One region of the Arthrobacter sp. D1-29 genome, then DNA from elsewhere that is predicted to be linked to it. Evidence: riboswitches for the same ligand, from Rfam matches in the RefSeq annotation. Region 1 holds a riboswitch; each other region holds the start of a gene.
What was found. A riboswitch is a leader RNA that binds a small molecule or an ion and turns the genes downstream of it on or off. The one in region 1 is predicted to bind thiamine pyrophosphate.
Positions count from the first base shown of each region.

Region 2: it holds a riboswitch for thiamine pyrophosphate, as region 1 does, so the genes downstream of both, M1E17_RS21805 (ECF transporter S component) here and thiC (phosphomethylpyrimidine synthase ThiC) in region 1, are expected to answer to the same signal.
Region 3: it holds a riboswitch for thiamine pyrophosphate, as region 1 does, so the genes downstream of both, thiO (glycine oxidase ThiO) here and thiC (phosphomethylpyrimidine synthase ThiC) in region 1, are expected to answer to the same signal.

Region 1 covers NZ_CP096383.1:3,213,065-3,222,295, reverse strand. The annotation lists gene M1E17_RS14575 (glucose-6-phosphate dehydrogenase) at 1-1,171, opposite strand, end outside; gene ffh (signal recognition particle protein) at 1,256-2,836, shown strand; gene M1E17_RS14565 (alpha/beta hydrolase) at 2,965-3,699, shown strand; gene thiC (phosphomethylpyrimidine synthase ThiC) at 3,796-5,667, opposite strand; TPP riboswitch at 5,663-5,770, opposite strand; gene M1E17_RS14555 (GNAT family N-acetyltransferase) at 5,831-6,331, shown strand; gene M1E17_RS14550 (amidohydrolase family protein) at 6,335-7,417, shown strand; gene M1E17_RS14545 (VOC family protein) at 7,529-8,404, shown strand; gene M1E17_RS14540 (hypothetical protein) at 8,531-8,980, shown strand; gene rpsP (30S ribosomal protein S16) at 9,194-9,231, shown strand, end outside.
Region 2 covers NZ_CP096383.1:4,774,376-4,783,606, forward strand. The annotation lists gene M1E17_RS21785 (UDP-N-acetylglucosamine 1-carboxyvinyltransferase) at 1-970, opposite strand, end outside; gene M1E17_RS21790 (hypothetical protein) at 1,165-2,025, shown strand; gene M1E17_RS21795 (energy-coupling factor transporter transmembrane component T family protein) at 2,065-2,859, opposite strand; gene M1E17_RS21800 (ABC transporter ATP-binding protein) at 2,856-4,487, opposite strand; gene M1E17_RS21805 (ECF transporter S component) at 4,487-5,137, opposite strand; TPP riboswitch at 5,205-5,346, opposite strand; gene M1E17_RS21810 (heme-degrading domain-containing protein) at 5,404-5,946, shown strand; gene M1E17_RS21815 (hypothetical protein) at 6,309-6,584, shown strand; gene M1E17_RS21820 (hypothetical protein) at 6,696-6,971, shown strand; gene M1E17_RS21825 (DUF2975 domain-containing protein) at 7,077-7,571, shown strand; gene M1E17_RS21830 (helix-turn-helix domain-containing protein) at 7,571-7,816, shown strand; gene M1E17_RS21835 (GDSL-type esterase/lipase family protein) at 7,803-8,459, opposite strand; gene M1E17_RS21840 (DUF4235 domain-containing protein) at 8,649-8,912, shown strand; gene mnhG (monovalent cation/H(+) antiporter subunit G) at 8,993-9,231, opposite strand, start outside.
Region 3 covers NZ_CP096383.1:3,599,612-3,608,842, forward strand. The annotation lists gene M1E17_RS16160 (hypothetical protein) at 1-3, shown strand, start outside; gene M1E17_RS16165 (4a-hydroxytetrahydrobiopterin dehydratase) at 67-756, opposite strand; gene M1E17_RS16170 (thiazole synthase) at 825-1,640, opposite strand; gene thiS (sulfur carrier protein ThiS) at 1,645-1,881, opposite strand; gene thiO (glycine oxidase ThiO) at 1,878-3,212, opposite strand; TPP riboswitch at 3,204-3,322, opposite strand; gene thiE (thiamine phosphate synthase) at 3,350-4,150, shown strand; gene M1E17_RS16190 (RNB domain-containing ribonuclease) at 4,290-5,801, shown strand; gene M1E17_RS16195 (DEAD/DEAH box helicase) at 6,133-7,824, shown strand; gene M1E17_RS16200 (DNA-methyltransferase) at 7,833-8,705, shown strand; gene M1E17_RS16205 (PHP domain-containing protein) at 8,771-9,231, opposite strand, start outside.

The sequences.
Region 1 (9,231 bases):
GGCCCAGGCTGAAAATGTCGCCGGGGCCGTTCACATCGACGTCGAACTGCAGCGTGTCCGGGCCGAAGCCGATTCGCAGCTGGTTGGGCGAGTCCACGCCCGTGAACCCGGCCGGCAGGTGGGGGACCGGGCGGAAGGTGACCACTGCCTCCTTGCGCTTCCGGCCCAGGGCTTTCCCGGAGCGCAGGATGAAGGAAACGCCTTTCCAGCGCCAGTTGTTGATTTCCACCTGGACTTCGGCCAGGGTCTCGGTGCCCCTGGCCGCGTCCACACCCTCTTCGTCGGCGTAATCGGGGATTTTCCGCCCCGAGACAGTGCCCGCCGTGTACCTTGCCCGGCGGGTGGATTTTGCGTAGGGGGCGCTGATACTGCTGGCGCGGAGCACGGTGGAGATGGCGTCCCGCAGGTCCCGCTCGCCGATGGTGGCCGGCGGTTCAATGGCCATCAGTGCCATGATTTGCAGGAGATGGCTCTGGATCATGTCCCTCAAGGCCCCGGCGCCGTCGTAGTAACGGGCGCGTCCTTCGAGGGCCAGGTCTTCGTCGAAGATGATTTCCACCTTCTCTACGTGCTCCCTGTTCCAGACCGGCTCCAGGAAGTTGTTGGCAAACCGAAGGCCCAGAATGTTGAGCACCGTGGCTTTGCCCAGGAAGTGGTCCACCCGGTGGATGTGGTCTTCAGGCACCAGGGACGCCAGGGTCTCGTTGAGGGAACGGGCCGATGCCTCACCCGATCCGAAGGGCTTCTCCATGACCAGGCGCGTGCCTGCCGGCAGCCGGCCGCCGCGCCGCAGCGCCTCGCAGGCAAGCTGGCTGACCCGCGGCGGCAGGGCGAAGTAAACTGCGGCGGGACCGTCCAGGCCCGCCACCAGCGAGGCCAGCGGACCCTCCGCGGTGACGTCCACCTGGTGGTAGGTGGTTTCTTTCTCGATGGCCGCCAGGGCCCTCTGCCCCGCCTCGTCCGCGGACCCCGCTGCCTCCGCGAAGGCGTTGTGGACCCGGTCCCGCCACTGTTCCGGAGTCCAGGGGTCGGAGCCGGCCCCCACCAGGTTCAGGCCTCCGGCACGGCCGCTCGCCAGCAGGCGGGCGAGGCCGGGCAGGAGCAGCCTTCCGGTCAGGTCGCCTGAAGCGCCGAGGATGAGCAGGGTTTTTACAGTTGTTTGGCTCGTCACCTTGCCAGCATGCCACCATGCCGGGCTGACTTGGTACCCTAGATAGTCGAGTCCCGTACATCCACTGAAAGAAGTGCACGGCGCGTGTTCAATTCACTCTCTGACCGGTTGACAGCAACCTTCAAGAATCTCCGTGGCAAGGGCCGCCTCACCGAGGCCGATGTCGACGCCACAGTTCGCGAGATCCGCCGCGCCCTCCTGGATGCCGACGTTGCCGTTCCGGTGGTGCGTGAATTCACCGGCCGGGTACGGGAACGCGCCCTGGGTGCAGAGGTTTCCGGGGCCCTGAACCCCAGCCAGCAGATCGTCAAGATCGTTAATGAGGAACTCGTTGAGATCCTCGGCGGCGAGACCCGCCGCATCCGGCTGGCCAAGAACGGGCCCACCATCATCATGCTCGCCGGCCTCCAGGGCGCCGGCAAGACCACCCTTGCCGGCAAGCTGTCCAAGTGGCTGAAGTCCCAGGGACACAGCCCCATCCTCGTGGCCTGCGACCTCCAGCGCCCCAATGCCGTCACCCAGCTCCAGGTAGTGGGCAAGCGCGCCGGCGTGCCGGTCTTCGCCCCGCACCCCGGCGCCACGTCCGAACTCGAGCATCCCGCGGGCGATCCTGTCGCCGTCGCCCGTGCAGGTGTTGAGGAAGCACGCCAGAAGCTGCACGACGTCGTGATCGTGGACACCGCCGGCCGTCTCGGTGTGGATGCCGAGATGATGGAGCAGGCGCGCCAGATCCGCAAGGCAATCGTCCCCAACGAAGTACTCTTCGTCATCGACGCCATGATCGGCCAGGACGCGGTCAACACCGCGATGGCCTTCGATGAAGGCGTCAACTTCACCGGCGTTGTGCTGTCAAAGCTCGACGGCGACGCCCGCGGCGGTGCCGCGCTCTCCGTTGCGTCCGTGACCGGCAAGCCCGTGATGTTTGCGTCCACCGGCGAAGGCGTGGACGACTTCGAACTCTTCCACCCGGACCGGATGGCCTCACGCATCCTGGACATGGGCGACGTCCTGACGCTCATCGAGCAGGCCGAGAAGTCCTGGGACAAGGACGAAGCCGCCCGGATGGCGAAGAAGTTCGCCGACCAGGAGGACTTCACCCTTGATGACTTCCTGGCCCAGATGCAGCAGATCCGCAACATGGGCTCCATGAAGAAGATGCTGATGATGATGCCTGGTGCGCAGAACATCCGCCAGCAGCTTGAGCAGTTCGACGAACGCGAGATCGACCGGGTCGAGGCCATCGTCCGCTCCATGACGCCGCACGAGCGCGTCGCCCCGAAGATCATCAACGGCTCCCGCCGCGCCCGCATCGCCCGCGGTTCGGGTGTGCATGTTTCAGAGGTCAACGGCCTCCTGGAACGCTTCGCCCAGGCCCAGAAGATGATGAAGAAGATGGCACAGGGCGGCGGCATGCCCGGAATGCCCGGTATGCCGGGAATGGGCGGTCCGGGCGGCGGCAAGAAGGCTGTCAAGAACGCACCGAAGAAGAAAGCCCGCTCCGGAAACCCGGCCAAGGCAGCCCAGGAACTCCGGGAAGCTGAAGCACGCCGGGCAGGTGCGGCGAAGGCGCTTCCCACCGGTGCGGCGTTCGGCCAGCAGTCCGGGGACTTCGATCCGTCCCAGCTCAACCTGCCCAAGGGCTTCGACAAGTTCCTCGGCAAGTAACCGAAGCCTCCACTAGGCACCCCAACTGGGTCGCAGTTAACGCTCCGAAACGCGCGTTTCGGAGCGTTAACTGCCAGCCACTTGGGTGGTGCCACCGGGATGTCGGAGCCGTGGATTAGGGTTGGGTCATGTTCAAGCAGAGGGTAGTGTTCGTCCACGGCGCCGGAAGCTTCGGCGCGGCGGCATGGCCCCGCCAGCACGGCATGGCACTGACCTATGACGCCCTGTTCCTCCGCCGGCACGGATTCGATCCCGTGGCCGAACCTGTTGAATCGTCCTTCACAGCCGATGCCGCCATTGTCCTGCGCTCCCTGGCTGATGACGGCCGGGGCGCTGCCGGCGGCCACGTTGTGGCGCATGCCCAGGGCGCCATTTCAGCCATGCTGGCCGCCGTCGAACGCCCGGACCTGGTGTTATCGCTGACCCTCGTGGAGCCCGCCTGCCTGTCCCTCACCGCCGAACTGCCCGCCACTGCGGCACACCGCGAACTGATGCAGCCGCTCTTTGATGTCCGCCACCAGCTTGGGGATGAGGACTTCCAGCGGGAGTTCGTCCGGCGGGTGTACGCGGCGGATCTGCAGGAGCCTGCCACCGTGGAGGAAAAACGGTCGGCGCGCCGGCTCCGGCTGCAGGCCCCGGCCTGGGAAGCTCCGCTGCAGATTGTTCCCGGTGTTCCCACGCTGGTCCTGACCGGCGGCTGGGAACCCCTCTACGAAGAAATCGCCAGGTACCTCAGGGAGACCGGCGCCCTGCACCGCCATGCCGCGGGCGGGCACCGGCCACAGGATTCCGCCGAGGGTGACCACTGCATCCGTTCGTTCATTGCCGAGGCGAGCCGGCGCCTGCAGCCCCGGGCGTCTTAATAGGCGTTTCCCAGCCTTGGCCTGCCTGCCCAAGGATCTCCCGCAGGTCCCGTCCGGCAGGCCCCCAAATGCCTGCCGGACGGAGCTTGAAGCCCGCTAGTGGCGGGCGCTTTCGGGGAGCCGCAGCTCAGGCAGGTACACCTTGCCTCCGGCGGCGAGGAGCTCCTGGCTCTTTTCCCGCATTCCGGCAGCAATCGCGGCCTCCGCCTGCGGGGTGTCCGGGGAGTCGCCGGAAGCATAGTCACTGCTGCCGTATTCATCCCGAATGTCCTGGCTGATCCTCATGGAACAGAACTTGGGGCCGCACATGGAGCAGAAGTGTGCCGTTTTGGCCGGTTCAGCCGGCAGGGTCTCGTCATGGAAAGCCTCCGCCGTGACGGGGTCCAGCGACAGTGCAAACTGATCACGCCAACGGAACTCGAACCTGGCTTTGGACAGGGCATCGTCCCGTTCGTGGGCGCCGGGGTGCCCTTTGGCGAGGTCTGCCGCGTGGGCGGCGATCTTGTAGGTGATCACGCCGGTCTTGACGTCGTCCTTGTTCGGCAGTCCCAGGTGCTCCTTGGGTGTGACGTAGCAGAGCATTGCCGTTCCGTAGCGGGCAATTTCCGTGGCCCCGATGGCTGAGGTGATGTGGTCATAGCCCGGGGCAACGTCAGTGACCAAGGGGCCAAGGGTATAGAACGGCGCACCGTTGCAGAGTTCCTGCTGGCGTTCCACGTTCTCGCGGACCAGGTGGAACGGCACGTGGCCGGGGCCCTCCACCATCACCTGCACATCGAACTCCCAGGCCCGCTGGGTCAGCTCCGCCAGGGTGTCCAGTTCGGCAAACTGCGCCGCGTCGTTGGCGTCCGCCGTCGCTCCCGGCCGCAGGCCGTCGCCCAGGGAGAACGCGACGTCGTACTTCGCGAAAATCTCACAGAGCTCGTCAAAGTGGGTGTAGAGGAAGTTCTCCTGATGGTGTGCCAGGCACCAGCCCGCCATGATGGCACCGCCGCGGGACACAATCCCTGTCACGCGGTTGGCGGTCAGGGGAACGTACCGCAGCAGAACCCCGGCGTGGATGGTCATGTAGTCCACCCCCTGTTCGCACTGCTCGATGACGGTGTCGCGGAAGATCTCCCACGTCAGTGCATTCGCTTCACCGTTGACCTTCTCCAGCGCCTGGTAAATCGGCACCGTGCCGATCGGAACCGGAGAGTTGCGGATGATCCATTCACGGGTGGTGTGGATGTCATCCCCGGTGGACAGGTCCATCACGGTGTCTGCGCCCCACTGGGTGGCCCATTGCAGCTTGTCCACCTCCTCAGCGATGGAACTGGTGACAGCGGAATTGCCGATGTTGGCGTTGATTTTCACCAGGAAGGCCTTGCCGATGATCATCGGCTCGGACTCCGGATGGTTGATGTTGTTCGGGATAATCGCGCGTCCGGCCGCAACCTCGCTGCGCACCAGCTCCACATCGCAGTTCTCGCGGAGGGCGATGAACCGCATCTCCGGAGTGATGGTGCCCTGTTTTGCATAATGCATCTGGGTCACCGTCCGGCCGGCGACGGCGCGGCGGGGCTCGGGCTGCGCTCCCTTCCACTCCGCTGAAGCTGCTCCGCGGCGGACGGCTGAACGGCCGTCGTCGAGCAGGTTCCGCTCCCGGCCGCTGTACGGCTCGGTGTCGCCCCGTTCGCTGATCCAGGGGGAGCGGAACGGCGCCAGGCCAACCACCGGATCGCTGCCCGGGCCGGCGGTCCGGTAGATCCTGAACGGACTGTTCGCCTGGCCGTTAGGGGAGGGCTCCAAGGCAATCTCCGTCACGGGAACCTGGATTCCCGAGGCTTCGTCCTTGATGAAAGCCAGCGAATGCGACTTCAGCGACTGCGTGTCAGCGTGCCGGGATTGGTCTCCCTCTTTCGTGCCGGTTTTGGGGCCGGCCGTTTCGTTTTGGGCAGGGGGCAGCAGTTTTTCTTGCGTATTCACGGGAATACTCACTTCCTTCGCCGGCATTACCCGGACAGGTTCAACGGTCGCAGGCTGCGTCAGCCCGATCTCAGCCCTTGCAAGGGCACCCGTGTGGTCAAGATGAAGCTACCACAGCCTGCGCCGGAGGACGTTGTTACAGGGCCGGTGCTAGCCTGACGGCGTGACTGACTCGAATGAGGCACACCGGATCAGGCCTGCGGAGCCAGATGATCTGGGTTGCTTGCCACAGCTGGAAGCCGCGGCCGATGCACAGCTTCAGGACGCGCTGGGCGGAGTTCTGCTTCCGGCGCCGCAGCCAACCCCGGCCGTTGTTTCGCTGTTTGTCCTAGTAGCGGGACGTCCGCCGGTTGGATTTGCCCGCATCGATATGGTGGATGGCCTGGCTCATCTCGAGCAGCTTTCGGTCCACCCGGCGGCTGGCAGGCGGGGCCTCGGCAGGGCATTGCTTGAAGCCGCCGCGGCTGAAGCACGGCGCCGGGGGTTCACGGCGATGACGCTGTGTACCTTCACTGACGTTCCCTTCAATGCCCCGTTCTACGCCAAGTGCGGCTTCATCGAATATCCTGCTCCAGGGCCCGGCCTTGCCGCTCTCCGGGCCCACGAAAAGCGACTCGGGCTTGACGCCCTGGGTCCGCGGCTCACCATGAGGAGGGAACTCTAGGCCATGGCCGGAGTCATTGAATTCAGTGGAACCGTTCTCACCGGACCGCACCAGGAACGCCACGGATTGTGGTCGGTGGATGGCAGGCTGACCTTCCACCGTCCCCAGAGAGTTCCGGACACGGTCCGGCCAGGCTGGGTGCTTCCAGGGTTTGTGGACGCGCACTGCCATATCGGCTTGGGCGGGGGCGGTGCCGTGGCGGACGAAGTTGCCGAAGAACAGGCCCGCACCGACCGCGACGCCGGGACACTCCTGCTGAGGGATGCCGGCACCGTCAGTGATACGCGCTGGCTGCAGGGAAAGCCCGGCATGCCCAGGATTGTCCGGGCGGGCCGCCACATCGCACGGACAGGCCGCTATCTGCGGAACTTCGCCGTCGAAGTGGAGCCAGAAGGGCTTGCAGAGGCGGTCCGCAAGCAGGCCCGTGCCGGCGATGGCTGGGTCAAGCTGGTGGCGGACTGGATCGACCGTGGTGCAGGTGACCTGGCGGCGTCGTTCCCTCCCGCCGTCGTCAAACTTGCCGTTCAGGCGGCGCACGAGGAGGGCGCCCGGGTGACAGCACACTGCTTCGCGGAAGAGACCCTGGACCACCTGCTGGATGCAGGGATCGACTGCATCGAGCATGCCACCGGGCTCCTGCCAAGGCACCTCCCCAGGTTGGTTGAACAGGGCGTCCCCATCGTGCCGACGCTCATCAACATCGCCACCTTCCCGGGGATCGCTGACCAGGCTGAAGCAAAGTTTCCGCAGTATTCCGCCCACATGCGGGCCCTCTGGGAGCGAAGGGCAGAACGGGTCCTTGAAGCGTTCGAGGCCGGGGTCCGGATTTATGCGGGCACGGACGCCGGAAGCGTCATCAGGCACGGACGGATCGCGGACGAGATCCTGGCGCTCCATGCAGCGGGACTTCCCATGGCTTCCGCCCTCGACGCCGCCTGCTGGAGTGCCCGGACCTGGCTGGGGGCGAACGGTATTTCGGAGGGCGCGCCTGCGGACGTTGTGCTCTGCCGGGAGGATCCGCGGACCATGCCGGAAACTGTTGCCAGGCTCCAGAATGTGGTGCTGGGCGGGCATCTTATCCGCTGAACTTATCTGCTGACCAAAAGCTGGCTTCCATGGGAATAAATTGAAGCTTCAAGTAATTGGAATAGGTAAGAGGCCTCGACCCGCGATGGCCAAAGGACCCGGGAGCGTTCAATGACTGCAGAAGCCGCCAGCCAGGATCTTCTTCCTGCCAGCCTCACCATGGGCACCGTGATGCTCAAAGTGGGCGACATGAAACTCATGACCGACTACTACCAGCGTGCCCTCGGGCTTGAGGTGGTGGCCGAACAGGACGGCGGCCTTTACCTGGGCCGGCTCGGCAAGCCGCTGGTGCACCTCGCCCCCGCACCAGGCTTGAATCTTCCGGGCAGGGGAGAGGCCGGCCTGTTCCACACAGCGCTGCTCTTCGATGACCAGCCTTCGCTCGCTGCCACCGTGGCCACGGTGGCGCAGTATGACCCCCGGTCCTTCACCGGCAGCGCCGACCACCTGGTCAGTGAGGCCTTCTACTTCAACGACCCCGAAGGCAACGGCATCGAGCTTTACTGGGACCGCCCGCGTGAGCGGTGGTCCTGGAACGGCAAGGACGTGGTGATGGACAGCCTCGCCCTGCCGCCGCAGCGGTACCTGCAGGAGCACCTGACCCAGGAGTCAGTGGACAGCCAGCTGGGCGCCGCGGCGGGCGTGGGCCATGTCCACCTCCAGGTGGGGGACGTCCAGACGGCCCACAACTTCTACGTTGGTACCCTCGGATTTGAAAAGACCGCGGGCTGGCACGGCCAGGCACTGTTTGTCTCCGCCGGCCGCTACCACCATCACATGGCCATGAACGTGTGGAACAGCCGTGGCGCCGGTCCCCGGCGGGACACGCTGGGCCTGGGCGAAGTGCTGATCGAAGTCCCCGCAGGTGACGACGTCGGCGCCCTCGCCGACCGTCTCAAGGTTGCCGGAGTCGCCGCCCACCACACGGGCGCGGAGCTGCGCTTTGAGGACCCGTGGCGCAACAGGATCCGCGTCGGCGTCCGCTGAGCTACTGCGCTGGGTCGGTGCAGCTGTCCGGGCACGGCTGTGGGTTAAGCTGAATCCGAACGGCCGGGGCGGTGCTGAAGCGCCGCCTTCCCGGGCCGTACCGTCGACGGAATGAGGGCGATTCCCATGGGCTTTACCGAACTGTTTGTGGCAACCCACGACGCCGCGCTTAAGCGCGCGCGCGACCTGGACGAGCGGGGCGCCTCCACGGGTTCGCCCTCCGGGCAGGGCCTGCGGATTCCCGACATCAGCGATTTCGAAATCGAACAGCTGGGCGATCTCGCCGGAGCCGCCGTGCATGCCGGAGGGGCGGACTACGAACTGGCCATGGTGGACGTAGCCAGTGACTCGCTGCTGGGGGTTCCGCCGGCGATGGTACGGGCGCTCGCGGATCTGCTTAGTTACGAGACCGAAGGCGAGGGCAACGTCCTGGACGACGTCGCCGAAAAATGGGCGGCCCAGGACGACATGCCGTTCGGGGCCGACGACGCCCGCAAGTACGTTCAGCAGCTTGCCGAGCTGGCCAGCGGAATCGACGACACGGACCGCACCGGACTGTACGTCTGGTCCTCCTGAGACTCCGGCCCGGCCCCGCCCGGGTTCCCTCGCCGGCAGGCCCACGTGTCAAGTCGAAATCCTTCCGCTGATCTGGCACAATAGACAGGTACTCGATCTGCGTGGCCCCTCTCTCCGCGTCCGGATCCTGTCCTTCGAACCCTCAAGTATGGCCCGCCCCACGGGTGCAGAACGCAGGTTCACCCCCTTTCTGAAACAGGAGTGACCACAAAAGTGGCCGTAAAGATTCGCCTTAAGCGCTTTGGCAAAAT
Region 2 (9,231 bases), 1.6 Mb from region 1:
CCGAGTTGGTCACAATGCCGGCGGTGATGAGGCTCATGGCCTCGATCGGGTCCTCTGACGGAAAGTATTCGATGTCGACGTCAACGTGCTCCTGGCCGGTGATCCTCAACGTTGTGGTCCCCACGCCGTCGATCTCCACTCCCAGCATCTGCAGGTAGAAGCAAAGGTCCTGCACCATGTAGTTGGGGCTGGCGTTACGGATGACAGTGGTGCCACGCCGGTGGGCAGCGGCCATGATGGCGTTTTCCGTGACGGTGTCGCCGCGCTCCGTCAGCACAAAGGAACGGGAGAGCTCGTCCGCGGCCGGTGCCTTGACTGCATAGAAGCCCGAGGTTGCTTCCACCGAGAGCCCGAACTGACGAAGGGCCTGCATGTGGGGCTCCACGGTCCGGGTGCCCAGGTCACAGCCACCGGCGTAGGGAAGCCGGTATTCAGACGTTTCATCCAGGAGCGGCCCAAGGAGCATGATCACGCTCCGGGTGCGGCGCGCCGCCTCCACGTCCATGTCAGCCAGATCCAGTACGGCCGGGCGGCGGAGCCGGAGGTCCGTGTCGTTGAGCCAGGTGCATTCAACGCCAATACTGCTAAGCACTTCAACGATGCGGTTCACTTCCTCGATCCGGGCCAGCCGGCGCAGGACGGTGGTGCCGCGGTTGATCAGGCTTGCGCAGAGAAGGGCCACACCGGCGTTCTTGCTACTGTTGACGTCAACTGCCCCCGAGAGGGTTTGGCCGCCCTCAACCCTCAAGTGGGTCATCTGGGGTTTTCCAATGTTGACGATGCTGCGGCCGAAGATAGCTTCGAGGCGCTGGATCATTTTGAGGCTGAGGTTCTGCTTCCCCTGTTCCATTCGCGCGATGGCACTTTGGCTGGTCCCAAGCTCTGCGGCCAGCTGGCCTTGGGTCCAGCCTTTCTCGTTGCGGGCATCGCGAAGGGTGGCGGCGACGTGGTCAGCAGTTTCCTGAGTCATGACCAAAATATATCATAAATGAGCTATTTCGCCAGATATTCGCAACGTTGAGAGTACAATCCGTGATACAAAACGCTGGATATACCCGGCTGGTGCGATAATCGCCTCACCATTGAGCCAGCCCTTGACCCCTCCCAAGTCTGCGGAGCACACTAAAACCTACGGGCTCACAGGTCCGGAGGTGGGTGTCAGCCATGCATAGAAGCACAAACGCAGTACGCGCTCCAACGCACGTGCGGTTGCTGCTGTCATTGCTGTTATCGCTGGGCTTGGTCCTCTGCCTGCCGGCCGCCGTACTGCTGGCCTTGGCCCCACCGGCCGGCGCAGCCCCTTCGCCGGGAGAGGGCGTCCAGCAGTCCTTGGGCAATGACGTGTCGTGGCCCCAATGCAACAGACCCCTTCCCAAGGGGCAGGCGTTCGCGATCGTCGGCGTCAACAATGGACGGGCGAACACCACCAACCCATGCCTGGCCGAACAGCTCGAATGGGCCAGGACGTCGTCGTGGCATCCGGACCAGCCCGCCGTGGCCCTCTACGTGAACACCGCCAATCCGGCGCTTGCGGGCTCCTGGTGGCCGTTCAACAACGACTATCCTGAGGGTTCGGCTGTCCGGAACCCCTACGGCGCATGCGAGAGTGGGAAGGTTTCCGAGGCCTGCTCCTATATGTACGGTTACGCCAAGGCCTATGACGACGCGTACATCCGCGGCATCGATGATCCTGCGTCCTACCGGTGGTGGCTGGACGTGGAAACCGAAAACAGCTGGTCCACCAACCGGGCTGCCAACCGGGCCGTCCTGGAGGGAATGACAGATTTCTTCCGCAGCATTGGCGCGGAGGTGGGGATCTACTCCAGCAACGTGCAGTGGAACCAGATTGTTGGTCCAGTCAGCAGCTCCAGCAGCCTGTACTCCCTGCCCAGCTGGCTGGCCGGAGCCAGCACGGAACGCGGAGCAAAGGCCAATTGCTCCCGGCCCCCGCTTACGGCCGGCGGCAAAGTCACCCTGGCCCAATTCGTGTACGGCGGCTACGACTACAACTATTCCTGCAGCTGAGGCAGGCCTGCCATTCGGTTGCGGCCCCGTTAGTCCAGGCTAGCGCCAGACGAAGCTCCAGGTCCCGAATGCCGCCGCCGCCAGCACAGCGCCCGCGGCAATGAGAAGTCCGCCCAGCAGCACCCAGACATCCAGCAGGGAGTAGGTGGATTCGCGGGCCCAGGTCCGCTGGGCACCGCCAAAACCGCGGGCTTCCATGGTGACCGCCAGCCGGGAAGCGCGCCGGATTGCCTGCACCAGCAGGCCAAAACTCTGGCCCAATGTGGCGCGCAGCCTTTCGAGGGGACTTCCCTGCGAGCCGACTCCGCGCGCACGCCGGGCCATGCCAATGGTCTGCCATTCCTCCGCCATGAGCCCCACGAGGCGCATGGCGGCAAGCGTGCCCAGGACGAAACGGTGCGGCAGCTTCGCCTTCTGCGCCAGCGCATCAGCGAGGTCCGTCGGGTCTGTGCAGGTCATCAGCAGGATGGCCGGCAGCGCAATGGCCAGGCCGCGCAGCATAAATCCGATCCCCAGCTGCAGGGAACCCTCGCTGATGGACCAAATCCCGACGTCGAGCAGTACGGCACCGCTGTCAGCTGCCATGATCGATGTGCTCCAGCCGCCAACGGCCGCGGCGAGAATCAGGGGCCAGGCCCGCTGCCACAGGATACGCAGCGTGAGGCCGGCAAGTGGAAAGAGCGCAAGCTCCGCCACCAGCGCCGTGGTGGCAGACACCCAGTCGATGGACAGTGCCAGCACGAGGGTAATCAGGAACACGGCCGCGAATTTCGCCAGCGGATTGGCACGGGTCAGGAGAGCGTGGTTGCCGCGGAGGTTCAGGGCTGTCCTCATGCGGCACCCGCTTCCAGCCGGGCGTCTCCTTGGGAGGCGGGGCCAAGCTGCAATTCAGTGCCGCCCAGGACCGCGCTGAACTCCTGGTCATGGGTCACGGAGACAACCGCCGTTCCCGCGTCCAGCAGCTCGGAAAGGAAGGAGGCCAGCTCAGCCCAGGTGTTGGCGTCCTGGCCGAAGGTTGGCTCGTCCAGCACCAGGACCTTGGGGTGGGCTGCCAGCACCGTGGCCACGGAGAGGCGCCGCTTTTCACCGCCGGAAAGGGTGTAAGGGTTGGCCTCGACGAGGTGGGTCAGGCGCAGCCGTTGGATCAGGTCGTCGACGCGCTCCTCGCCGTGTCCCAGATGGCGGGGACCAAACATCAACTCGTCAAGGACGCGCCCGGTGACGAACTGGTGCTCGGGCTCCTGGAACACGGTGCCCACCCGGGAAATCAGCTGGTTGGCCTTCCATCGGAAAGGATCGATACCCGCGCCGCGGCTCAGGTCCACGGTTGCCGAAACTTTTCCGCGGACCGGCGCCAACAGCCCCGCGAGTGTGAGCGCGAAGGTGGATTTCCCGGAGCCGTTGGGGCCGGTCACCGTCAGCGCGCGCCCCTCGCGGACCTGCGCGGAAATCCCCTCCTGCACCGGCACAGGCGCAATGGTCGTGAAGCCGCGGCGGCGGGGCCGTTCGCGGGACACTGCCAGTTCCTCGGCGGCCAGCAGAAGTCCGCCCGAACCCGGCGAACTGCGGGCCCGGGTGGCAGGGACGTAGCCCGGCACCCAGACGCCGGCGCCGGCCAGCATGTCCCGGGCATCTGCAAGCACCTGGTCCGGAGGGCCGTCAAGCAGGACTGCAGACGCCGAGTCAGAGCCCGGCTGCAGCACCACAATCCTGTCCACCAGGTCTTTCCAGACGGAGACGCGGTGCTCCACCACCACCAGTGTGGCGCCGGTCTTATCCAGGCAGCGGCCCACGGCGTCGCGGACCTCCAGCACCCCGTTAGGATCCAGGTTAGCCGTCGGTTCATCCAGCAGGATCAGCCCTGGCCGCATGGCCAGAATGCCGGCCAGCGCGAGGCGCTGCTTCTGCCCGCCGGACAGGGCCGACGTCGGGTGGTCCAGCGGCAGCCCGCCGGCACCCTGTCCGGCGGCAGCCTGTCCGGCAGCACTCTGTCCGGCAGAACCCTGTCCGCCTGAATTCTGCCTGGAGCCGGCGCTGCGGAGCCCCACGTCCTCAAGTGCTTCATTGACCCGCCGCCAGATCTCTTCCCGGGGCACTGCCAGGTTCTCGGCACCAAAGGCGACGTCGTCACCAAGCCGCGAGAGCACCACCTGCGTTTCCGGATCCTGCTGCATAAGCCCGGCCCGGCCTCGCCGCTCCCGCGGAGCCGAACCGTCAATGAGCAGCGAACCGGTTTCGTCGGCGTCGTCCTCTTCATCCCCCAGCACACCGGCAAGGGCGTGCAGGAGTGTGGATTTCCCCGCTCCTGAGGGGCCCAGGAGCAGCACCCGCTCGCCCGGGCCGATCTCCAGATCGAGTCCCCGGACGGCGGGTGTGGAGCGGCCGGCATGCCGCCAGCCCCAGCCCCGGGCGGAAACTGAAGCGGGCCGCGCAGCAGAAGCGCCGGCGTCGGGAGGTGTCATCAGTTGAAGACGCGCTCCGAAGCGGCCTTGCGGGAAGCGAAGGAGCTGAGGACGCCGGTCTTGGCCAGGCCGCGGGTGGCGATCCAGGACAGGGCGCCGGCGATGATGGCACCGGAGAGAGTGCAGAACAGGATGTAGGCCAGCTTGTCACCGGCCTCATAGGCGATGTTCCAGCCCCACGGCATAAAGGAGTCGTTGAGGCCGCAGAAGAGCCCGGCAGCGGCACCGGCCAGCAGCGCAGCGATGAGGTTGAACTTCTGGTGCAGGAACGACTTGAACTTGAAATTGCCGTAGACCAGCAGGAAGAACACCAGTTCGGCGCCCAGGCCCTGCAGGAGTCCGGAGATCAGCACGGTGGCGCCGTACTGCGATCCCATGATGAGCTCGCCCGTGGCGGCCACGGTTTCGCAGAAGATGGCAGCGCCCGGCTTGCGGATTATCAGCATGCCCAGTACCGCCGGGATCATCCAGCCGCCGGCGATCAGGCCGGTCAGCGGCGGGTAGACGGCGTTCATGGGGGCGGAGACGATTCCGGCGCCCTGGGACCAGGCCCAGAAGATCACGCCGCCGGCGATGGCGATGAGGGCGGCCACCACGATGTCCACCACACGCCAGGAGTTGCCGGTCTTCTTGATTGTTGCAGTTGTCATAATGGTCCTCCTGAGGAACAGGAGGGGAAAGTGCACCCCGGCGCGCGGCATCGGCCGCCCTGCCGGACACTTCGAGAACTCGACTCCCTTGCGCCGGTACTAACCGGATCAGGTTCGAGGGTCTGCGGCTGTCCGCACTCTCAGCGCCCACCTGCGGTTCCCTGGCAAAGCCAGTGATGCCCGACGGCGGCGCTCCCCTGTCGTAAATAAATCTGCCCTTGTGGGCGTGGTCCAGTTTACACCGCGAGAGGGGTAGATTGTGGGCCATGACTGCCGAACCCTCCCCTGTGACGACGTTTGATCCGGACTCTGCCGTGAGCCAGCCGGAAGGGTCGCTTGAAGCCTTGATTGCCCGGATCGAGGCAGAGATCAGCGAGCTGCAGTTCCCGCATTTCACCAAGGACGATGCCCTCAACCTCGGACTGCTCCTGGTGGAACTGGGCAAAGGCCGTCGGTTGCCCATTGCCATCGATATCACCAAGGGTGAGCAGGTCCTTTTCCACGTGGCCCTGGACGGGGCCACACCTGATAACGAACATTGGATCCGGGCGAAGCAGCGCACGGCCGCCCGCTATGAGATGCCGTCCCTGCTGGTGGGGCTCCGCGGACGGCGGGGCGGCGGCCGGGTGGAGGACGAGGGCTGGTTCGACGAGTCCCGGTACGCCCCGCACGGCGGCTCCTTCCCGCTGTACGTGGCGGGTGTGGGCGCGGTAGCCACGGTCACAGTGTCCGGGTTGCCCCAGCAGCAGGACCACGACCTGGTGGTCGAGGCGCTGCGGGAAATCCTGGCGTCGATGCAGGCGAGGTAGCTTCGGGGCACTTCCGGATTCCTAATATCATTCATGCCGGCGCCACTCCAACGAAGATGGCAGCACCAACAACGAACGTCATACGGCGACGCATGAATCCCCCTTCAGTGTCCGTGCCAACAGCCTGGCGGCAGGCACATACGGGGCTGCGTCCTGAAGGGCGTGGCATCAAGCCGCGCCCCCAGGATCGAGGCGGCCTTTGTCAGACCCCTCCTCCATACTCTCCATAGGATCGCGAACACCTGTCAACGACGTAAAACCGCAGGCCACGGGCAGGACGCATTGGAACGTAATACGAATATATGTTCTAGGATTCCTCTATGGGATCCTGAGCAAACGGGAATTGGGAGAGTGCATAAGCCGTGACAGTTACAGCTGATGAAACAGCCGTGGACATCGCCGTTGATGTCAGGTTCAACCTTGCAGGCAAGCCCCTGGCCGTGCGGTACCAAGGCGATGTCTGGCCGGTGGCAGGCACGCCCACGCAGTGGTTTGGTGGCAGCGATAGCCCCGAAAAGGTCGAGTACTGGCGTGCCCAAGTGTGTCTCGGATCAAGCTCTGCCGTCCGCATTTTCACCCTGCGCCGCGAACACCTTTCCAGGCAGTGGTTCCTGGAGTCCATAGCCGAGAGCTGTTAGGCCCCGGTGAGATCCGGCTGGCCGCCAATTAGCGACCAGACGTGGGCCGCGATCAGAACGGAATTCACCCTGCCTTCCCTGGACCAGGTCCAGCGCAGGCTCTCTGAGCTCATGGAGGATCCCGAACCCGTGATGCAGCAGCTGGTCCGCGTTTTCATTGGGGAGGGCACTTACTGCCCGGGATTCCAGTTCCTCGCCGGCGGCCTTGTCCACCCCACTGTCCTGGACCTTTTTCAGCGAGCCATGGCCTTGAAGATTCCCCACAATCACTTCACCCTATGGATGGTCTCCCCTTCGCCCGCCCTCGCAGGGGCCCGCCCCGTTGAGCTTCTGGAAACCCGGCCTCCGGCCTTGTTCAGGGCGCTGGAAGCGTTAGGCCGGAAGTAGGCGCAGCTCTCGGTCGCGAATAGCGAAAGCGTGATTACAAAAGGGTGCGTGATCTACCGAATATCGATAGACTTTCATTGTTACTCGATATTGAAGGAGATCCCGATGGGAAAACTGACCATCCTCGTGCTGCGCATTGTCCTCGCCGTGGCGCTCGCCGGCTCGCTGTTCGTGCAGGTAAGGATGGTGCCGCTGCTGGCCGTTGACCTGGAGGAGGCCGGAGCGGATTTGGTCGGCGTTCGGATTCCACTCCTCGCCATTGTGGTGCTGGGCATCATGACCGTCCAGGTCACCCTTGTTTGCGTGTGGCGCCTGCTGACCATGGTGCGGCGGGGGACAGTGTTCTCCCATGGTGCTTTCCGCTACGTCGACATCATTTTTGGAGCCGTCGCGGCGGCATCCGTCCTGGTGTTCGGGATTGCCGTCCTTCTCGCCCCGGGGGACGCGGCGCCGGGCATCGTTCTGCTGATCTGCGGGGCCTCCCTGCTGATTGCGGGCGCGGCCCTCATCGTCCTGGTGCTCCGCACTCTGCTCGCCCAGGCGGTGGCCCGGGACGTGGAGGCACAGCACCTGCGGACAGAGCTGGACGAGGTCATCTGATGCCCATCATCGTGGATATTGATGTGATGCTCGCTAAACGCAAAATGTCCGTTGGTGTGCTGGCGGAACGGGTTGGGATCACGCCCGCCAACTTAGCGGTGCTCAAGAACGGCCGGGCCAAGGCAGTGCGCTTTACAACTCTGGAGGCACTGTGCGAGGTTCTCTCCTGCCAGCCCGGAGACCTGCTCCGCTGGGAGCCCGATGACCAGCGGCAGCCGGCAGACCAGCTTGTCAGCGGGCAATGACCCTGGATTCAACGGAGTAACCCTGAAGACCCGCGACGGCGGCAACCGCCCGGGCGATCTTGGCCCCTCCCTGGGAGGAGGGTTCGATAGGGTTCGCGTAGTCGCCATCCTCGTTGCAGATCAGGCGAAGGTCTATCAGGGACATGCCCCGCGAGAATGCCGCGCGGCTGATGCAGTCGTTGAAAAACGCCAGGGCGGTCTTGATGATCCGGTGCTGCGCAGTGGAGGCAGGAGTGTCGTAGATCGTGCACAAGGCAACGGGGATCCCAGTGGCCGAAACGGCTTCAGCCATCAGGTCGTAGTCCGCGGCAAACTGTTCCTGGGCGCTGCTGAAAAGGTTCAGGGCTTCCGCGACGGAGCTGGCCGGCGATTCGAGCAGGTACGCAAAGCCAAGTGCATCGTTGCCGCCGGCGCTGACCACCAGGTGGGTGGCATCGCGGGGCAGCGAAGCAAGCTGTTGCAGGACCCCGGAAATCACATCCCCGTCCACGGCCAGCAGTGTGGCATTCCAGCCGGGTGGAAGCTCAGCGCGGACCTGGGCGATGACGTCGGGACCGCCGTCGACGTATGCCTTGTTGTCCAGGATCGAGTCACCGAGCAGAACGACGTGTCCGGCCGAAGCCTGAGGTTTCGCAGCAGCCATGTGTCTGAGCGCCTCGATTTCTGTCTCTCAGCGGCACCATTGCCGGGAAGGGTTTTTCCCAAGATAACCCGTTTTCACTGCCCGATCGTGCCCACGCTGAGAGCGAACCGCCGCGTGATCCGGGAGCCTCCGGCTCAGCGGACGCTAGGCTAGTGGCAGTCCCTTTTCCGCCCGCAAGGAGTCTGCAGAATGAACCTCTTCATCAAGCTGATTGGCACCGCCGTTAGCCTCGGCGCCGGACTGGTCGGCACCAAGGTGGTCAACGCCGTTTGGGAAAAATCCACCGGCAGGAAGGCGCCCACGGGCAGGGACGAAGATACTCCGACCAGCCTTCGTTCGGCCCTGACGTTTGCGCTCATCTCCGCCTCGGTCAGCACCATCATCCAGGTGCTCGCCAACCGCGGCACCCAGCGCGCCATCACCCGTTTCGCGAAGAGCCAGGACATCGTCTAACACCCCCACACCCCCTGGAGTTTTTGTCCATTTGTGGCGACTTTTCCAGTGGTGAAGTCGCCATAAATGGACAAAAACTCCTAGTCCCGGGAGGGGTCGTCGGAAGTGTCCTCCTGGGCCGTCTTGGCCGCGGCTCGCTGCACCACAGCCTCCAGCTCATCCGAACTGAGCAGCTCCCTGTGCAGGTGCTTGGTGCGGTATCCGGCGCGTCCCACCATGTGCGCGGACACCGGCACAGTCAGCAGCTGGAAAATCCACGCCACCGCCAGCACCGGCCACACCCACCACGTCCGCAGCTGCAGCCCGATGGCAGCCAGCA
Region 3 (9,231 bases), 390 kb from region 1:
TAACGGGGGCCCGCGCTGGCATCACCGCCCAGGCCCGATATCAGGCCTGGGCGGTGATGCCGGATATCAGGCCTGGCCTGGAACCTCAGCCGGGATGTCGGGCTGGTAGCCTTCCTCCGTGCACAGGCACAGCCGGTTTCCCTGCATGTCCGTGACTACCACCCATTCGGGTGCGTAGTCACGGTTCATTAAGGCTCCCGTGGCTGCGGTCTTCTCCAGGACTTGTCCCGATTCGGCCTTGCTCCGGTAAACGTCAACGTGGATCCGGCTGCTGTTGGGGGTGGGAGTCTCCTGGAACCACACACTGGGCCCGCGCCCGTAGGGATCAACCAAATCGTTGCCTGGGGTTTTTTTGTAGCCCAGGGCCACCCGCCACACCTCAGAGATTTCTGCTGCGTCCACGGTGTCGATCGCCAGTTCCACCGTCCTGTACAGGCCTGGCTCCGCCGCTGCCCCCACGTTCGTGGCCGCCGTACTCACGGCCGCGGCCGCGGTGGTGTCACGCGCTGTCACGTCTCCACCGGCATCGTGGGACGTGAAGCGGATGAAGACCCTGTTGTAGCGCCAGTCAAGGTCCGGATGATGGTTCTGCTCCTCGGCAAGGCGTCCGACGGCGGCAATCAGCTCTAGTGCGGCGGCCGCCGTCGGCGCTTTGTAGACGGTGACCAGTGCGCCCTGGCAGTACCGCCAGTCCGTGAGCCCTGTAAGGGCCTCATCAACCTGCGCCCTGGTGAGTATGTCTTCCTTGCCGGCCACTGCTGACTCCTAAGCTCGTCCTGTCAGCCCGGCCCCGGCGCTGGCCGCCCCCTGCCGAGGGGAACGACCTAGAGGAACTCTGCCCGGCCTTCCATGGCCGACGACGCCAGGGCGTGCTCACGGCGCGGAATCCTGCCGGCCGCTTTGGCCAGCCTACCGGCGATAACGGCGTGTTTGAAGGCCTCGCCCATCAGCGCGGGGTTCTGCGCCCGTGTCACTGCAGTGGCCAGCAGCACGGCGTCACAGCCCAGCTCCATCGCGAGCGCCGCGTCCGAAGCGGTACCGATGCCGGCGTCCAGCACCACAGGAACCGACGCGCGGGAAACAATCAGCTCGATGTTGTGCGGATTCAGGATCCCCAGGCCGGTGCCGATCGGCGCTCCCAGCGGCATAACGGCTGTAGCTCCCAGGTTCTCGAGGCGCAGTGCCAGCACGGGGTCGTCGTTGGTGTACGCGAACACTTTAAACCCCCGGCTGACGAGCTGCTCCGTGGCGTCCACCAGTTCAACGGCATCAGGGAGGAGGGTCTGTTCGTCGGCAATGACTTCCAGCTTGACCCAGTCCGTCTCCAGGGCCTCGCGGGCCAGTTCGGCGGTCATGACTGCATCGCGCGCAGTGAAGCAGCCAGCCGTGTTGGGCAGGACACGGATGCCGTGGTCCACCAGCAGCTGGAACAGCGATCCCGACTCGGCAGGTGAATAGCGGCGCATCGCGACGGTAGTCAGCTCGGTCCCGGACGCCAGCAGGGCGGCGCCAAGCCCGTCCAGGCTGGGCGCGCCGCCGGTTCCCATGATGAGGCGGGATCCCAGCGCGACGCCGTCGATGATCAGTCTGTCCGCCTGCCCTGGCTCGTTTAGCGTGCTGATGCTGCTGGTTTCGGTCATGGTGTCAGCCTCCCTGGACTGCTGTGACCAGTTCCACGTCGTCACCGTCGGCGAGCGCCGTGACGTACCACTGGCTTCGGGGTACTACTTCGGAATTGTGTGCCACGGCCACGCCGAGCTTCTTGCCGTCAGTCGCCTGGCCGTCAGCTGCCAGCGGCCGGCCGGTGATTTGGCTGACAAGGGTGGTTATGGATGCGCCGTCGGACACGGCGTGATGCAAACCATTGAGGGTGATGTTCATACTGATTCCTTTTCTGGGTCGATGGCAGCTTCTGGGCCGATCGCGGCATCCGCATGAACAGGCGCGGCAACGGAAACGAGCGCGGAAAACCTGGCCGGGCTGAAGGGCAGCCAGCGCGGATCCGGCGTGCCGTCCATCAGGTTCCGGCAGATCACGGCAGCGGCGGGGGCGAGGAGTACGCCGTGACGGAAGAAGCCGGTGGCGATGATCAGCCCGGCAACGTGTTCTGCGCTTCCCGGAACGTTGACCCGGCCCAGCAGCGGAGCATTGTCCGGTGTCGCCGGGCGCGCCCTCGCTGTTATTTCCACAAGCTCCAGCTCTGCCACCGCCGGGACCAGGACCTGGGCATCACGCAGCAGCTGGTACACGCCGCCGGCGGACACAGCGCCATCCCCGGCATCGGACAGGGAATCCTCGCGCTGGGTTGCCCCGATCACCACTGTTCCATCCTGGCGCGGGACGATGTACACGGGCACTCCCCGTACCAGTCCGCGGATGGTGGATGTAACCAGCGGCCGGACATGCGGGGGGACGGCAAGCCTGAGGATGTCTCCGTACACCGGCCGAAGAGGCAGGCGCAGGCCGTGCGGCAGGCCAGACAGGGACGCTGCCTGCAGCCCGTTCGCCACCACGGTTTCGCCGGCCAGCACCTTGCCGCCGTCTGTCAGCAGCACGCCGCTGACCTTGCCGTCCTCCCAGAGGAGCGATGTGGCCCTTTGGGCGACGGCGAACCCTTCGCCGGCACCTTCGACGGCGGTTCCGGAACCTGGCTGGTGTTTAGCCAGGGCAAGCCGCAGGCACGCCAGGAGCTTCCGCGGATCGACCTGGTGGTCGGCGGGGATGTCCAGTGCGCAGGAGATGGCCGGACTAAGGAAGGCCTCCCGGGTCCGCGCCTCCCGGATGGTGAGCGGTTCCACCTGCAGTCCGCTGGCCTGCTGGACCGTCCGGAGGTCCATCAGGGCCCGGCGGTCCGCCGCATCCGCCCCGACGGCGATGGTCGGCGTCGGCAGGTAGCCCGGATCCAGTGCCGCCAGCCGGGCGAGGTCGGCCGCAAAGGCGGGCCACAGAGCTGACGACTCAAGCATCAGCTCCAGGAGGTCCTCCTCCTGGTAGTGCAGTTCGCTTACAGGCGCCAGCATGCCTGCGGCCGCCCAGCTGGCCCCCGCACCGGGGGCATCGTCGATGACCACCACGGACCGGCCGGAGCGCCTCGCTTCCCACGCGATGCCGTGGCCTATGACTCCGCCACCGATCACTGCAACATCTGCACGCAAAACAGCCGCGGCTGCAGTCGGGGCGGGGCCCCGCGCATTCCGGGATGGGGGGATCATGGTTTCCTTCCCTACGCCGGTATTAGCCGGATCAGGTCAAGCGGTCGGCTCTGACGCCCTCTCAGCCCGGCGCTTTATGACAGCTGCCGCGGGCTCCCGCAGTACCAGGCCAGTTTAGAGGAACTACGCTGGTTTCCATGAATACCGCCCTTTCCAACAGCACGGCCTCCAACAGCAGCCCCATCTCCACCGCACCAGACACCGCACCCGCCGCAGACATCACCGGCAGCTTCAGCAGCGCGCGGCTGTACCTGTGCACGGACGCACGCCGGGAGAAGGGCGATTTCGGCGACTTTGTGGATGCGGCCTTTTCCGGCGGCGTGGACATCATCCAGCTTCGCGACAAGTCCATCGAGGCGGCGGAGGAACTGGAACTCCTGGAAGTACTGAAAGCGGCGGCCCGGCGCCACGGCCGGCTGTGGGCAGTCAACGACCGTGCCGACGTCGCCCTGCTCTCCGAAGCCCCCGTTTTCCATGTCGGCCAGAAGGACCTCCCGCTGGCATCCGCACGCCTGCTCCTCGGGGACCGGGTCATAGGCCTGTCCACCCACAGCACCGGGCAGATCGACGCCGCCATCAGCGCTGGGACCGCCGCGAACAAGGCAGTCCCGCGGGCAGGCACCGAAGGCGCCCTTGCGGCCGGGCTTGATTATTTCTGCGTTGGACCCGTCTGGGCCACTCCCACCAAACCCGGCAGGGCCGCCGTCGGCCTGGACCTTGTGTCCTATGCAGCGCGCGCCGTCAGCGAAGCAGGCTCGGTCCCCGGCGCCCAGGCAGTCCCGTGGTTCGCCATCGGCGGCATTGACCTGGGCAACATTGAGCAGGTAGTCGAAGCTGGCGCCAGCAGGGTGGTGGTGGTCCGGGCCATCACCGAGGCCCCGGACCCCGCTGAGGCTGCGGCCGCCATGATTCAGGCATTGCAGGCCGGGGCGTCCTGAGCCCTGCTTCAACCCTGCCGGCTTGGCTGGCGGAGCGTCAGCGCCATGCCCGCCGGCTGGCTACTCCTCCACAACGATGCGGGCGCGTTGAGGGCCCGCTGCGTGCACTCCAGGCCAAAATCGGGCTAACCTGAATTTCGTGTCACATCATCGCCTGGCTCCCAACGTCCACGAGCTGACAAACGCCCTCGCGGAGGCCCTGAGCGCGCTGCGGACCGAGCTGGAATTGCCTGGGCCCTACCCCGAGGAAGCTGTGCGGGACGCGGAGGCGGCAGTGGCGGCACTGGAGCTGCCGGCAGTTGACCTGACCGACGTTGAGTTCCTGACCGTTGACCCGGAGTCGTCCACGGACCTTGACCAGGCACTGTTCATCGAGCGCGCCGGCGATGGCTACCGGGTCCTGTATGCGATTGCCGATGTCCCTGCCTTTGTGATCCCGGGCGGACCCCTGGATGCCGAAACCCGCCGTCGGGGGCAAACGTTCTACGCCCCGGACGGCCGGATTCCGCTGCACCCGGAGATCATCAGCGAACAGGCCGGCAGCCTCCTCGCGGGCCAACTGTGTGCGGCCTTCGTGTGGGACTTCGAGCTCGATGACGCGGCTAACGTGGTTTCGGTGGGTTTGCGCCGGGCCCGGATGCGCAGCCGCGCCAAGCTCAGCTACAAAGGCGCCCAGGCGGAGATCGACGCCGGAACGGCCTCCCCCGTCCTGCGGCTCCTCAAGGAAGTGGGTCTCAAGCGGGTTGAGTTGGAGCGCATGCGCGGCGGAGCGAGCCTGAACATGCCGGAGCAGGAAATCGTGCAGTTGCCCGACGGCGGCTACCGGATTGCCGCTGCGCCGCAGCTTCCCGTGGAGGATTGGAACGCCCAGATTTCCCTCATGACAGGAATGGCCGCCGCCGCTCTGATGCTCGAAGGGAAGGTGGGCATCCTGCGCACCATGGCGGCCCCGGATGAGCGCTCCCTGAACCATTTCAAACTCCAGACGGAAGCGTTGGGAAGGCCCTGGGATGGAGAAATCACCTACGGCGAATTCCTCCGCACCCTGGACCCTATGGAGCCGCGACAGCTTGCAATCCTGCATTCTGCGGGCATGCTCTTCCGCGGCGCCAGCTATACGGCGTTCGACGGCAACGTTCCGGAAGACGCCATCCAGGCCGCCATCGGAGCGGCGTATGCCCACACCACCGCTCCGCTGCGGCGGCTGATCGACCGCTTTGTCCTGGTGATCTGCGAAGCCCTGAGCAACGGAAGGCCTGTGCCGGACTGGGCACGGGAGGCACTGCCGTCCCTGCCGGTCATCATGGCGGGGTCCGACCAGTTGGCTTCGCGGATGGAGCGCATGGCGTTGGACACGGTGGAGGCCGCCCTGCTGGTCAACCACGTCGGCCAGGAATTCGATGCCATTGTGATCTCCGGATCCAAGCCCCGCAACGGCAACGACCGCAACGGCAACGACTCCGCCGGCAACGGTAACGGCCGCAACGGCAACGGAAAGAACGGGAACGGCGCCTCCGGGATCATCCAGATCGCAGAACCCGCTGTGACGGCCCGGTGCGGCGGCGACCTCGAATCGGGCACAAAAGTCAGGGTCCGGCTGATCTCCTCGGACATTGCCAGCAGGGAAGTCCACTTCGAACTGGTGGGGTAAAACTATTACCGCCAAGCCTCCCAGCATCCCCGCTTTGTGCGTGGTGTGAACGCCACGATGGGTGCCAAGGCCAGCATTCGAGTTCCGTACGGCTAGACTGAAGAAGTAGATATGGATGCCCGGTCGTTGATTTCGTTTGATTTTGAATTCAACAAGCCCGCCCCTACGCGATCTTGAGATACACCCGTTGGTCACCAGTGCCAGCATTTAGATAGCCCGCGATCGGCTTCCACTGGATTTGCTTGCGCGCTGAGCGTGCTCCGGATCGGCCTTGTTGGCCGGCCCGTTGAGCAGTCGGCGCCAACGCCCAAATGAATAAGGAAACTCCCCCGTGAGTGAATTGCATACCCACCAGCTTCTGATCGACGATTCCGGCCTTGAGATCCTTGAGCCGGAAGAAACCATCATCTCCGATGAGAAGCCGCACGAAATCGAGGAGAAATCCTTCGCGGACTACAACGTCCGGGCGGACATCGTCGAGTCCCTGGCCGATGCCGGGATCACGCATCCGTTCCCCATCCAGGCCATGACACTTCCGGTTGCCCTCTCAGGCCACGACATCATCGGCCAGGCCAAGACAGGCACCGGCAAAACGCTGGGCTTCGGCATCCCCGCGCTGCAGCGCGTGGTGGGACCGGACGACGCCGGATTCGACAAGCTCGCCGTACCCGGCGCGCCGCAGGCCCTGGTCATCGTGCCCACCCGTGAGCTGGCCGTCCAGGTAGCCAATGACCTGCAGAATGCCTCGCGCAAGCGCAATGCCCGCATCACCACCATCTACGGCGGCCGCGCTTACGAGCCCCAGGTGGAAGCCCTCCAGAAGGGCGTTGAGATCGTGGTGGGAACTCCCGGCCGGCTCATCGACCTTTACAAGCAAAAGCACCTCAGCCTGAAGAACGTGAAAATCGTCATTCTTGACGAGGCCGATGAAATGCTGGACCTTGGGTTCCTCCCGGACGTGGAAACCCTTATCGCGGGCACCCCGCCGGTCCGCCAGACGCTGCTCTTTTCGGCCACCATGCCGGGCCCGGTCATCGCCATGGCACGCCGCTACATGACGCAGCCCACGCACATCCGCGCCGCCGATCCCGACGACGAGGGCCTCACCAAGCGTGACATCCGCCAGCTCATCTACCGTGCCCACAGCATGGACAAGATCGAGGTGGTTGCGCGCATCCTGCAGGCACGCGGCCGCGGCCGGACCATCATCTTCACCAAGACCAAACGGACGGCCGCCAAGGTTGCCGAGGAACTCGTGGACCGTGGCTTCGCCGCCGCCGCCATCCACGGGGACCTGGGCCAGGGCGCCCGCGAGCAGGCCCTCCGCGCCTTCCGTAACAACAAGGTGGATGTTCTGGTGGCCACTGATGTTGCTGCCCGCGGCATCGACGTGGACGACGTCACCCACGTCATCAACTACCAGTGTGTCGAAGACGAAAAGATCTACCTACACCGCGTCGGCCGGACCGGCCGTGCCGGAAACAAGGGCACCGCTGTCACCTTTGTGGACTGGGACGACATGCCCCGCTGGGGCCTGATCAACAAGGCCCTGGGCCTGAGCGTGCCGGAGCCGGTGGAAACCTACTCCTCCTCGCCGCACCTGTTTGAGGATCTGGACATCCCGGAAGGCACCAAGGGCCGGCTTCCCCGCAACAAGCGCACGCTGGCCGGGGTTGACGCCGAAGTCCTCGAGGACCTCGGCGAAACCGGCAAGAAGAACTCCCGCAGCAGCAGTGGACGGGACTCTGCCCGGGACAGCGCGAAGGACAGCAGCCGCGACCGCACACGGTCATCCAGCCGCCGCAGCGGGACTGAAACAGCCGGCCGCTCAGGTGAGCGCCGCCGTCGTACGTCAGATGCGGCGACAGCCGGCACGGGTCCCGCCGCTGAACCGGCGGCTTCCGCTCCGGCTGATGGAGACCAGTCCCGGACGCGCCGCAGCCGGACCCGCACCCGCCGCCGCAACGGCGAAGTGGTTGCCGGTGGCGACACCGCCGCCCAGCCGGGCAGCACCGAGGCCTAACCGCCTCAATGACTGACATTGTCTGGGCGCCGGACGGCAGCAACCTGGTGGTTCACGCGGATAACGCGGATTTCCTCCCCTCGCTGCCGGACGGCGCCTTCACACTCATTTATGTGGACCCGCCGTTCAACACCGGCCGGGTCCAGCGGCGCCAGGAAACCAGGATGGTGGCCAACGCCGACGGCGCCGGAGACCGTGTGGGCTTCAAGGGACGCTCCTACGACACCATCAAGGGCGCCCTGCACCGGTACGACGACGCCTTCAGCGATTACTGGTCCTTCCTGGAACCCCGGCTCGTCGAGGCGTGGCGGCTGCTGGCCGACGACGGAACGCTGTACCTGCACCTTGATTACCGGGAAGTCCACTACGCCAAGGTGATGCTTGATGCCATCTTCGGCCGTGAGTGCTTCCTGAACGAGATCATCTGGGCCTACGACTACGGCGCCCGGGCCAAATTCCGCTGGCCCACCAAGCACGACAACATCCTTGTGTACGTCAAAAATCCGGTGAAGTACCACTTCGACAGTGCCGAAGTGGACCGCGAACCGTACATGGCACCGGGGCTTGTCACTCCCGCCAAACGTGAGCTCGGGAAGCTGCCCACCGACGTGTGGTGGCACACCATCGTCTCCCCCACCGGCAAGGAAAAAACCGGCTACCCCACGCAGAAGCCCGAGGGGCTCATCCGGCGTGTCGTGGCCGCCTCCAGCCGCCCGGGCGACTGGTGCCTGGACTTCTTTGCCGGTTCAGGAACCCTGGGTGCCGTCGCCGCGAAGCTGGACCGGAAGTTCGTGTGCGTGGACCAGAACCAGCCCGCCATCGACGTGATGGCCAAGCGGCTTGGCACGCACGCGACCCTCACGTCCTTCCCGCCCAACTAGCTCGCACTTACGTCCTCAAAACGCGTTTTCGGAGCGTCTACTGCCAGTCAGATGGGCGGCGGAGCTTAGGGGCGGACGACGACGGTGCCGGTGGCCAGCTCCTCGATCCGGGCAAGCACTTCGGGAGCAGTGAGGTTCTCACCCAGCAGGTTCGGCTTGCCGGTCCCGTGGTAATCCGAGGATCCGGTGACCAGCAGTCCATGCTTGGCCGCAAGCCCGCGAAGGAACTCCCGGCCCTCCTCCGGGTTGTCGCGGTGGTCGATCTCCAGGCCCGCCAGCCCGGCGTCGATCATTTCCCGGTAGGTCCGCTCCCCCACAATCCGGCCACGCGCCGAAGCCACCGGATGGGCGAAAACGGGGACGCCGCCGGCGGCACGGACAAGTTCGACGGCGGCTGCCGGGTCCGGCGCGTAGTGCTGGACGAAGTAGCGCGAGTGTGAGGTCAGGATTGAGGTGAACGCCTCGGACCGGTCCGACACCACACCGGCAGCCACCAGGGCGTCGGCGATGTGCGGGCGTCCCAGGG